3 regions of the Pseudomonas sp. KH_017 genome follow, and region 3 is predicted to be linked to each of the others. Evidence: predicted binding sites of a transcription regulator. Region 3 holds the regulator's gene; each other region holds the start of a gene.

Region 1 (3,276 bases), 1.4 Mb from region 3:
TGGCGTTGAAGCCCGACAGGTTTCGCACACCCATCTTGGCCATCAGCTTGTAGCGCCGCTCCATCTCGGCAACGCTCCAGCGCAAGGCGTTGGCGGCGTCCTTCATGTCGGTGACCACCGGGCACAGCAGGTGCGGAATGCCTTCGTAGATCGACAGTTCGAGCATTTTCGGGTCGATCATGATCAGCTTGGCGTCTTCCGGGCCGGACTTGAACAGGATCGACAGGATCATCGCGTTCACACCCACCGACTTACCGGAACCGGTGGTACCGGCCACCAGCAGGTGCGGCATTTTCGCCAGGTCGGTGATGACCGGCTTGCCGCCGATGTCGTGGCCCAGGGCCAGGGTGACCGGGGATTTGAAGTTGTCGTACTCGGGGGTCGACAACACCTCGGAGAAACGCACGATCTGCCGGTCTTCGTTGGGAATCTCGATACCGACCGTGGTCTTGCCCGGAATCACTTCCACCACACGCACGCTGGTCACGGCCAGGGAGCGCGCGAGGTCTTTGGCCAGGTTGGAAATACGGCTGACCTTGACCCCGGCCGCCGGCTGGATCTCGTAACGGGTGATCACCGGGCCCGGGTGAATCGAATCCACCGTGACTTCAACGCCGAATTCCTTGAGCTTGATTTCCAGCAAGTGGCCAACCGCAGCCAGGGATTCAGGCGAGTAATTGAGCTGTTTCTTTTCCGCCGGATCGAGAATCGAGATCGGTGGCAAGGTGCCTTCCACGGCGCTGTCGACGAACAGCGGCGCCTGTTTCTCTTTCTCCACGCGCTTGCTCGGTGCGACGGGCTTTGGCGGCGCGGGTGCAATCACCGGCGGCACCTGCTTCTCACGCTCGGACATGTGCTTGCTCAGGGCTTGCTCACGTTCGATCAGACGTTCCTTGACCTTGGCCTGCTCGCGCTTGTCGGTGACGCTCGGCGCGACCACTTCATCCATACGGTCGTCGACTTCACGCAACTGGGCGACCAGTTGCTTGCGCTCGGTACGGGCCGCCCACCAGCGATTGGCGGCGCCCTGGAACAGTTCGAACAGGTCGAGGGTGATCTTGCCGGTGATGTCCATCACCTTGAACCACGACAGGTCGGTAAACACCGTCAGGCCGAACAGGAACAACGCAATGAACAACAGCGTGCTGCCCTGGATATTCAGGGCGTTCCTGGCCAGTTCGCCGAGGCTTTCCCCCAGCGCACCGCCCGCACCGGCCGGCAGACCGGTTGCGGCATGGAAATGGATATGGGCCAGGGCGGCGCCCGACAGCACCAGGAACACCAGGCCGATCAGGCGCCAGGAGAACAGCCAGCCGCTCCACTGCCACGGTTCGTGACGCTGGCGGAAGATCTGGTACGCCTTGACGGCCAGCAGCAACGGGAAGATGTAGGCGAAGTAACCCAGCACCATGAACAGGATATCAGCGCTGTAGGAGCCCGCTGGCCCGCCGAAGTTCTGCACGTCGTCGATCTTGCTGTTATGACTCCAGCCCGGATCATCCTTGCCATAGGTCAACAAGGCCATCATCAGGAACAGGCACAAGGCACCGATGGCGATCAGCGCACCTTCCTTGAGTCGGTAGTGCAAGTGCTGGCGCCAGAGCGGTACGACGGCTGGTTTAGGTGCTGCGGTGGATTTCTTCAAAACGCTTCTATTCCTGCGCCATGGGCGCGTCCATCTGTTGAATGACTATAAAAACTGCCCAATCCAGGCAGGTAAAAAAGTTAACACGCGTTACCGGGACTACTTTTAACACTGCGCCCCGGTTTTTATAAACATGGTGCGCACTGAATATATGTAACACGCAGGGCATTGTACGGGTTTGTACGCACGACGCCATGCTTGAGACCCTTGGGTGTAGCATAGTCAAAAGCATATGACATGCTGTTCAATTTGAGCATGCATTCTCTTTTGTGACAAAGGCTTATGAGGTGTTTTTATGAGCGAAGCGAAGCATTCACGCCTGATTATCCTGGGCTCCGGCCCCGCCGGTTACAGCGCGGCCGTTTATGCCGCCCGCGCCAACCTCAAGCCCGTAGTCATTACCGGCATACAGGCGGGTGGCCAGCTCACCACCACCGTTGAAGTGGATAACTGGCCAGGCGACGTCGAAGGCCTGACCGGACCGGTGCTGATGGACCGCATGCAAAAACACGCCGAACGCTTTGCCACCGAGATCGTTTACGACCACATCCACACCGCCAAGTTGCAACAACGGCCGTTCGAGCTGATTGGCGATGGTGGAACCTACACCTGCGACGCGCTGATCATTGCCACCGGCGCCAGCGCGCAATACCTGGGTCTGCCGTCGGAAGAAGCGTTTGCCGGCAAAGGGGTGTCGGCGTGCGCAACCTGTGATGGATTTTTCTATCGCAATCAGGTGGTTGCGGTGGTCGGCGGCGGCAACACCGCGGTCGAGGAAGCCTTGTACCTGTCGAACATCGCCAAGGAAGTGCACCTGGTCCATCGGCGCGACAAGCTGCGCTCGGAGAAGATCCTCCAGGACAAACTCTTCGAAAAAGCCGCCAACGGCAATATCCGCCTGCACTGGAACCAGAACCTGGACGAAGTGCTCGGCGATGCCCGCGGCGTGACCGGCGCCCGCCTGCGAGACAGCCAAACGGGCGAAACCAGAGAGCTGCCGCTGTCCGGGGTGTTTATCGCCATCGGCCACAAACCCAACACCGACCTGTTCACGGGCCAACTGGAAATGCGCGACGGGTATCTGCTGGTCAAGGGTGGCAGTGAAGGCGATGCCACCGCTACGGCGATTGCGGGAGTGTTTGCCGCCGGCGACGTGGCCGACCACGTTTATCGCCAGGCCGTTACGTCTGCCGGGGCCGGTTGCATGGCGGCACTGGACGCCGAAAAATACCTCGACGACACTCCAACCGTTTGAAGGCAAACTTTATGGCGGGCCAACACCCGCCACCGCCCTCCCCTTCTGTAAGTCCGGATGCCATGCTGACTTGGTTACAACGCAACACCTTGCATTTCCCACCGCTGGAAAAGGCCATGCGCGACCCCAACGGGCTGCTGGCTGCCGGTGGCGATCTGTCCGCCGATCGGTTGATCTCGGCTTATCGCCACGGCTGCTTCCCATGGTTTTCCGAAGGCCAGCCGATCCTCTGGTGGTCTCCGGACCCGCGCACGGTGCTGTTTCCCGACGAATTGCACGTCTCGCGCAGCCTGAACAAGCTGCTGCGCCAGCAACGCTATCAAGTGACCTTTGACCAGGACTTTGCGGCCGTCATCCGTGCCTGTGCCGCGCCCCG
Region 2 (3,276 bases), 1.1 Mb from region 3:
AAATTCTCAGCGAGGAGTTTTTGAAGTCACTGGGCGTTACAACCGATGCTCTGGCTCGCTCGGTGAACGAGCCGGAGGCGGAAATAAGCGATGTTGTGAATCAGCGGAGCGGTGTCAGTGTTGGTCTGGCGCAAAAGCTATCCATCAACCTGAACACCACGCCCGAGTTCTGGCTGAATCTGCAATCGACCTACGAGTTGCGCTCAGTCCAGATCGAGCGTGGTTGAACGTTAAATATTCAAAGCGACTGCAAGATGAGTGAAGCCCGCTTCCACCACGGTTTTACCGGGCGTCTTGCCTGATCCTGCTCTGTCATCATCTGCGGCACATCCTGCAACCGAATCCACGGCTGGTTGTTCCAGTGCAGCAGGCTCAACGACATTTCCGGCCAGTTGAGCAGGCTCAGTTGCGGGCGTTCGGTTGTGGTGGGGTATTGGGCATCTCGCAGGGCGGGAACAACTTCGTGGGTGAGCCATTCACGCAGGGCTCTGTATTCGGGGCAGTAGTGGTAGACCAGTAATGCGTAAACGCCGGATTCGCTGATCAGCAGGATGTTTTCGATGTGACCGTGGATGAGGGTTTTGGCTGTTTGGTATTGGTCGGGATCGAGTTTTCGGAGTTGACGGTCGTTGAGGTAGATGCGTAGCAATCGGCCTAGGTCGCGGGCGCTGAACCAGGGTTGGTTTTGTATTAGGAGAGCGTGGAGGTGGAGTTTGTGGCGGGTGAAGATGTGGGGGATTAGGTAGTTTTCTTCCATCGTGCAGTTCTCGGGGTCGAGTGAAGAGCAACTGCCTCTGATCGTCGCCAAACGAAAAGGGTGGCAGCTATGCGCGGGTTGGCGAACCGGTAACGCCCGAAAAACCGGCAGACCCTAAGGTCTCCCACGCACAGCTGCCATAACTCAAGATGGGGAAAAACTCCCTATTTCGAATGTGGTCGTAGTGCGTCGGGTTTTTTCCAGGTCGCCAAACCCAGTGCTGAACATTCAGCATTGGGTGAGCTTAGAAACCGGAGATCTGCGACGCAATCGGACGGCGGTGTGATGTTTGTAGGACGTTGCCGGGATTGTTGCGGGGCTGAAGATCAAAAGATCGCAGCCTTCGGCAGGTCCTACAGGTGAAGCGCAAGGTCGTTCCGACCTTCAATCGCGAGCAGGCTCGCTCCCACAAGGGGACTGCATTTCACAACAGAATTTATTCGGTCGGCGGATTGAGCTTCGCTTCCAGCTCCGCCACTTTCGCTTCAAGACTTTCCAGCCGAGCCCGGGTGCGCGCCAATACAACCATCTGGCTATCGAATTCTTCCCGACTCACCAGATCCAGTTTGCTGAAGCCACTTTGCAGCAACATTTTGAACTGGCTTTCGATTTCAGCTTTCGGCAGAGGCGTATCGCCGCTGAAGAGGCGGGAGGCGGTGCCGGTGAGGGCGTCGAGGAAGTCTTTGGGCGCGAGCATGGGCAGTGTCCTGGAAACAATGACGGGCAGTGTATCACGCAGTGTCTATAGTCATTTGCGCAGGCGAAGCACGCACGCTTTTCGCGCATGCGGACGGACGGCGTCGCACCGTTATTGTGCGTAACCCGGTGAGTGTTGTTGCGATATGGCGGACATCTGCCAGCAAAAGATTGAAAACTATGAGTTTTGTGGAGATGGCAAGGTTTCTGCTTAGATGCTGGTGACCCATGCACTGATGCAGTCGCTGTGACGAATGCAGTGCGCCAAGCGAAACACGGGGAGTGCTTCGTCAGGAGCGGTTAGCTGGCGTCGAACGGGCAGGTAAGGCCGACGATGCGTTACAAAGCCAGGCACTGCGCTTAGACTTGAGTCGGGTTTGTTTTCCTGGGGCAAGTCCACCAATTCGGGAGAGAGTTTTCATGAAGCTAGTCACTGCCATCATCAAGCCGTTCAAGCTGGACGACGTACGCGAGTCGCTGTCCGAGATCGGCGTGCAGGGCATTACCGTCACTGAAGTCAAAGGCTTTGGTCGGCAGAAGGGTCACACCGAGCTGTATCGCGGCGCGGAATACGTGGTCGATTTCCTGCCCAAGGTGAAGATCGACGTCGCCATCGACGACAAGGATCTGGACCGGGTAATCGAGGCCATCACTAAGGCTGCCAACACCGGCAAGATCGGGGACGGCAAGATCTTCGTGGTCAATCTGGAACAGGCGATTCGCATCCGTACCGGCGAAACCGATACCGACGCAATCTAAGCCGCCACAAACCCAACGCCCCAGGAGAAAACAATATGACTCTGCGTAAATTCGCAGGGCTAGGAGCCCTGTTGTCCATCGTAATGCCCAGCCTTGCTCTGGCGGCAGACGAAGTGGCGGCCCCAGTCCTCAACTCCGGCGACACTGCCTGGATGATGACCTCGACAGCCTTGGTGCTGTTCATGACCATTCCCGGCCTCGCGCTTTTCTACGGCGGCATGGTCCGGTCGAAAAACATTCTTTCCGTGATGATGCAGTGCTTCGCCATTACCGGTTTGATCAGCGTCCTGTGGGTCATTTATGGCTACAGCATCGCGTTCGACACCACGGGCATGGAGCAGGGCGTCGTCAACTTCAACTCGTTCTTCGGCGGCATGGGCAAGGCATTCCTCGCCGGCATCACGCCAGCCAGCCTGACCGGCCCTGCGGCGCTGTTCCCTGAGGCGGTGTTCGTCACCTTCCAGATGACCTTCGCGATCATCACCCCGGCGCTGATCGTCGGTGCGTTCGCCGAGCGGATGAAGTTCTCCGCGATGCTGGTGTTCATGGGCATCTGGTTCACCCTGGTGTATGCGCCGATCGCGCACATGGTCTGGTCCGGCAACGGTGGCCTGATGTGGGACTGGGGCGTGCTCGACTTCGCCGGCGGCACCGTGGTGCACATCAACGCAGGTGTAGCTGGTCTGGTTGCCTGCCTGGTGCTGGGCAAGCGCAAGGGCTTCCCGACCACGCCGATGGCGCCGCACAACCTCGGTTACACCCTGATGGGTGCGGCCATGCTGTGGGTCGGCTGGTTCGGTTTCAACGCCGGTTCCGCCGCTGCGGCCAACGGCACCGCCGGCATGGCAATGCTGGTAACTCAGATTGCTACCGCCGCTGCTGCACTGGGCTGGATGTTTGCCGAGTGGCTCACCCACGGCAAACCTAGCGCACTGGGCATCGCTTCGGGCGTGGTTGCCGGTCTGGTGGCAATCACCCCGGCTGCCGGCACCGTTGGCCCCATGGGCGCGCTGGTAATCGGTCTGGCAGCTGGTGTGGTGTGCTTCTTCTGCGCCACCACCCTC
Region 3 (3,276 bases):
CAGGCAGGTTGTCGATACAGTAGTAGCCGTTGTCCTCAAGAACGTTGAGGGCGGTACTTTTACCTGAGCCGGAACGGCCACTGACGATGATCAAGCGCATGATTACTGACCGTTTTGCTCGTTCAGAACAACCTGATACAGGGCTTCGTTACTTGCAGCATTACGCAGTTTTTCACGTACTTCCTTGCGGTCGAGCATGCTGGCGATCTGTCGCAGCAGCTCAAGGTGCGCATCGGTGGCGGCTTCCGGCACCAGCAGTACGAACAGCAGGTCAACCGGTGCGCCGTCGATGGCGTCGAAATCGATAGGGGCGTCCAGGTGCATCAATGCACTGATGGGCGAAACACAGCCCTTGAGACGGCAATGTGGAATAGCGATGCCATTGCCAAACCCGGTGGAGCCGAGTTTTTCACGGGCAATCAGTGCCTCGAAGACATCTTGCATCTCCAGGGCCGGCACTTCGCGGGCGATCAGATTGGCAATTTGTTCGAGGGCTTTCTTTTTACTGCCTCCCGGCACGTTCACCAGGGAACGGCCGGGGGTCAGGATACTTTCAAGTCGGATCATGGGTAGGGAGTGTTAACGACCGGTTGCGCCCTGGAGGAGGCTCTGGGTCTTTTCCTTATGCTTTTTGAGTTGTTTATCCAGCTTGTCGGTGAGTGCGTCGATCGCGGCGTACATATCGGTATGTTCCGCGTTTGCGACCACTTCATTCCCGGGAATATGCAGCGTGGCTTCGATTTTCTGCTTCAGTTTTTCGACGGTCATCGTGACCTGCACATTAGTGATCTTGTCGAAATGTCGCTCCAATCGTTCGAGTTTTTCGCCGATGTAGGTGCGAAGAGGTTCGGTCACTTCCAGTTGGTGTCCACTGATGTTGACTTGCATACAGCTTCTCCTTCGTTGCCAGTGCATAAAGCGGTAGATCAGATGATCTACCACTGGAACGCTGTGGCGTGGCTCTACATCAACCGCTTGCGTTCGCTCGAAGGCGCGATCCCGAGGGATTCGCGGTACTTGGCGACGGTGCGGCGAGCCACCTGAATGCCTTGTGCCTCCAGTAAACCAGCGATCTTGCTGTCACTCAACGGCTTTTTCTGATTTTCCGCGGCAACCAGTTTTTTGATGATCGCCCGGATCGCCGTGGACGAGCATTCGCCGCCTTCGGAGGTGCTTACGTGACTGGAGAAAAAGTACTTCAGTTCATAAATGCCCCGGGGGGTGTGCATGAACTTCTGGGTGGTCACCCGTGAAATCGTCGATTCATGCATGCCGACCGCTTCGGCGATGTCATGCAGGACCAGCGGCTTCATGGCTTCGTCGCCGTACTCCAGAAAGCCGCGTTGATGCTCGACGATCTGGGTGGCAACCTTCATCAGGGTTTCATTGCGGCTTTGCAGGCTCTTGATGAACCAGCGGGCCTCCTGCAACTGATTGCGCATGAATGTGTTGTCGGCGCTGGTGTCGGCGCGGCGCACGAAACCGGCGTACTGGGCGTTGACCCGCAGACGTGGCACCGACTCCTGATTGAGCTCCACCAGCCAGCGCTCGTTGTCCTTGCGCACGATAACGTCGGGAACGACGTACTCGGCTTCGGCGGACTCGATCTGCGAGCCCGGGCGCGGGTTGAGGCTCTGGACCAGTTCGATGACCTGGCGCAGTTCATCTTCCTTGAGCTTCATGCGGCGCATCAACTGGCTGTAGTCGCGGCTGCCAAGCAGGTCGATGTAATCGGTGACCAGGCGCTTGGCCTCGGTCAGCCAAGGTGTCTTGGCAGGCAACTGACGCAATTGCAGCAACAGGCATTCACCCAGGTTGCGGGCGCCGATGCCGGCGGGCTCGAACTGCTGGATGCGGTGCAGGACGGCTTCGATTTCGTCCAGTTCGATGTCCAGTTCCGGGTCGAAGGCTTCGAGGATTTCCTCGAGGGTTTCGTCCAGGTAGCCCTGATTGTTGATGCAGTCGATCAGGGTCACGGCAATCAGGCGATCGGTGTCGGACATCGGGGCCAGGTTCAGTTGCCATAGCAAGTGGCTCTGCAGGCTTTCGCCCGCCGAGGTGCGGGTGGTGAAGTCCCACTCGTCGTCGTCATTGCTGGGCAGGCTGCTGGCGCTGGTCTGGTAAACGTCCTCCCACGCGGTGTCGACGGGGAGTTCGTTGGGAATACGCTCGTTCCAGTCACCTTCATCGAGGTTATCAACCGTCGGGGCGCTTTCCTGGTAGGAGGGTTCCTGGATGTCAGTGTTGGGCTTTTGTTCGGCGTTGTCGGCCAAGGGGTCGGAATTGTCGAAGTCGTCGCCTTCTTCCTGGCGTTCGAGCATCGGGTTGGACTCCAGGGCCTCCTGGATTTCCTGTTGCAGGTCCAGGGTCGACAATTGGAGCAGGCGGATGGCCTGTTGCAGCTGCGGTGTCATCGTCAGCTGCTGGCCCATTCTCAAGACTAGCGATGGTTTCATGGCAGGGGCTTAACACCTTATTCGCCGGCGCACATGCGCCATCCACTACAGGGCGCCGGGGCGCCAAACATAAGCAAATTATATGCCTGAAACTGAAGGGTTTGCCTAGAGCGCTGTAACAATAAAAGCTGCAAAGTTTTGTTGACAGGTTGCTCCGGCTGGCTCCTGAACATCTTTGAAGCGTCGGGTTTGCCTAGAGCGCTGTAACAATAAAAAAGAGTTGATTTTTTATCGAGACAAGCGCCCGTCGACTGCTCTGGCACCTCGGTGTCTTACAGGCGGAATTCGTGGCCCAGGTACACTTCCTTCACCAGGTCGTTGGCCAGGATGGTTTCAGCGTCGCCTTCAGCGATCAGTTGACCGTCATTGACGATATAGGCGGTTTCACAGATATCCAGGGTTTCACGAACGTTGTGGTCCGTGATCAGCACGCCAATGCCTTTGGCCTTGAGGTGGTGAATGATCTGCTTGATGTCTCCGACCGAAATCGGGTCCACGCCGGCGAAGGGTTCGTCGAGGAGGATGAATTTCGGGTTGGTGGCCAGGGCGCGGGCGATCTCCACGCGACGGCGCTCACCACCGGACAGGCTCATGCCGAGGTTGTCGCGGATGTGGCTGATGTGAAATTCCTGCAGCAGGCTTTCCAGCTCTTTGCGACGACCGGCCTTGTCGAGTTCCTTGCGGGTCTCGAGGATGGCCATGATGTTGTCGGCCACCGACAGTTTGCGAAAGATCGATGCTTCCTGCGGCAAGTAGCCGATACCGGCCTTTGCGCGGCCATGCATCGGCTGGTGGCTGACGTCCAGGTCATCGATCAGGA

What was found. The regulator sigma-54, encoded in region 3, starts transcription at its own class of promoters, with help from an activator protein. The targets are predictions, from matches to a motif close to ANTGGCATNNANNTTGCTNT.
Positions count from the first base shown of each region.
Region 1: a site for sigma-54 is predicted at 1,871-1,890, ahead of AC3IT6_RS10315 (DNA translocase FtsK). Genes of this name have one in related genera too.
Region 2: a site for sigma-54 is predicted at 1,648-1,667, ahead of glnK (P-II family nitrogen regulator). Genes of this name have one in related genera too.

Region 1 covers NZ_CM174509.1:2,276,911-2,280,186, reverse strand. The annotation lists gene AC3IT6_RS10315 (DNA translocase FtsK) at 1-1,645, opposite strand, end outside; gene trxB (thioredoxin-disulfide reductase) at 1,941-2,900, shown strand; gene aat (leucyl/phenylalanyl-tRNA--protein transferase) at 2,963-3,276, shown strand, end outside.
Region 2 covers NZ_CM174509.1:6,193,371-6,196,646, reverse strand. The annotation lists gene AC3IT6_RS28325 (HigA family addiction module antitoxin) at 1-227, shown strand, start outside; gene AC3IT6_RS28320 (BRO-N domain-containing protein) at 239-757, opposite strand; gene AC3IT6_RS28315 (accessory factor UbiK family protein) at 1,194-1,454, opposite strand; gene glnK (P-II family nitrogen regulator) at 1,874-2,212, shown strand; gene AC3IT6_RS28305 (ammonium transporter) at 2,248-3,276, shown strand, end outside.
Region 3 covers NZ_CM174509.1:915,145-918,420, forward strand. The annotation lists gene rapZ (RNase adapter RapZ) at 1-100, opposite strand, end outside; gene ptsN (PTS IIA-like nitrogen regulatory protein PtsN) at 103-567, opposite strand; gene hpf (ribosome hibernation-promoting factor, HPF/YfiA family) at 580-888, opposite strand; gene AC3IT6_RS04070 (RNA polymerase factor sigma-54) at 963-2,456, opposite strand; gene lptB (LPS export ABC transporter ATP-binding protein) at 2,729-3,276, opposite strand, start outside.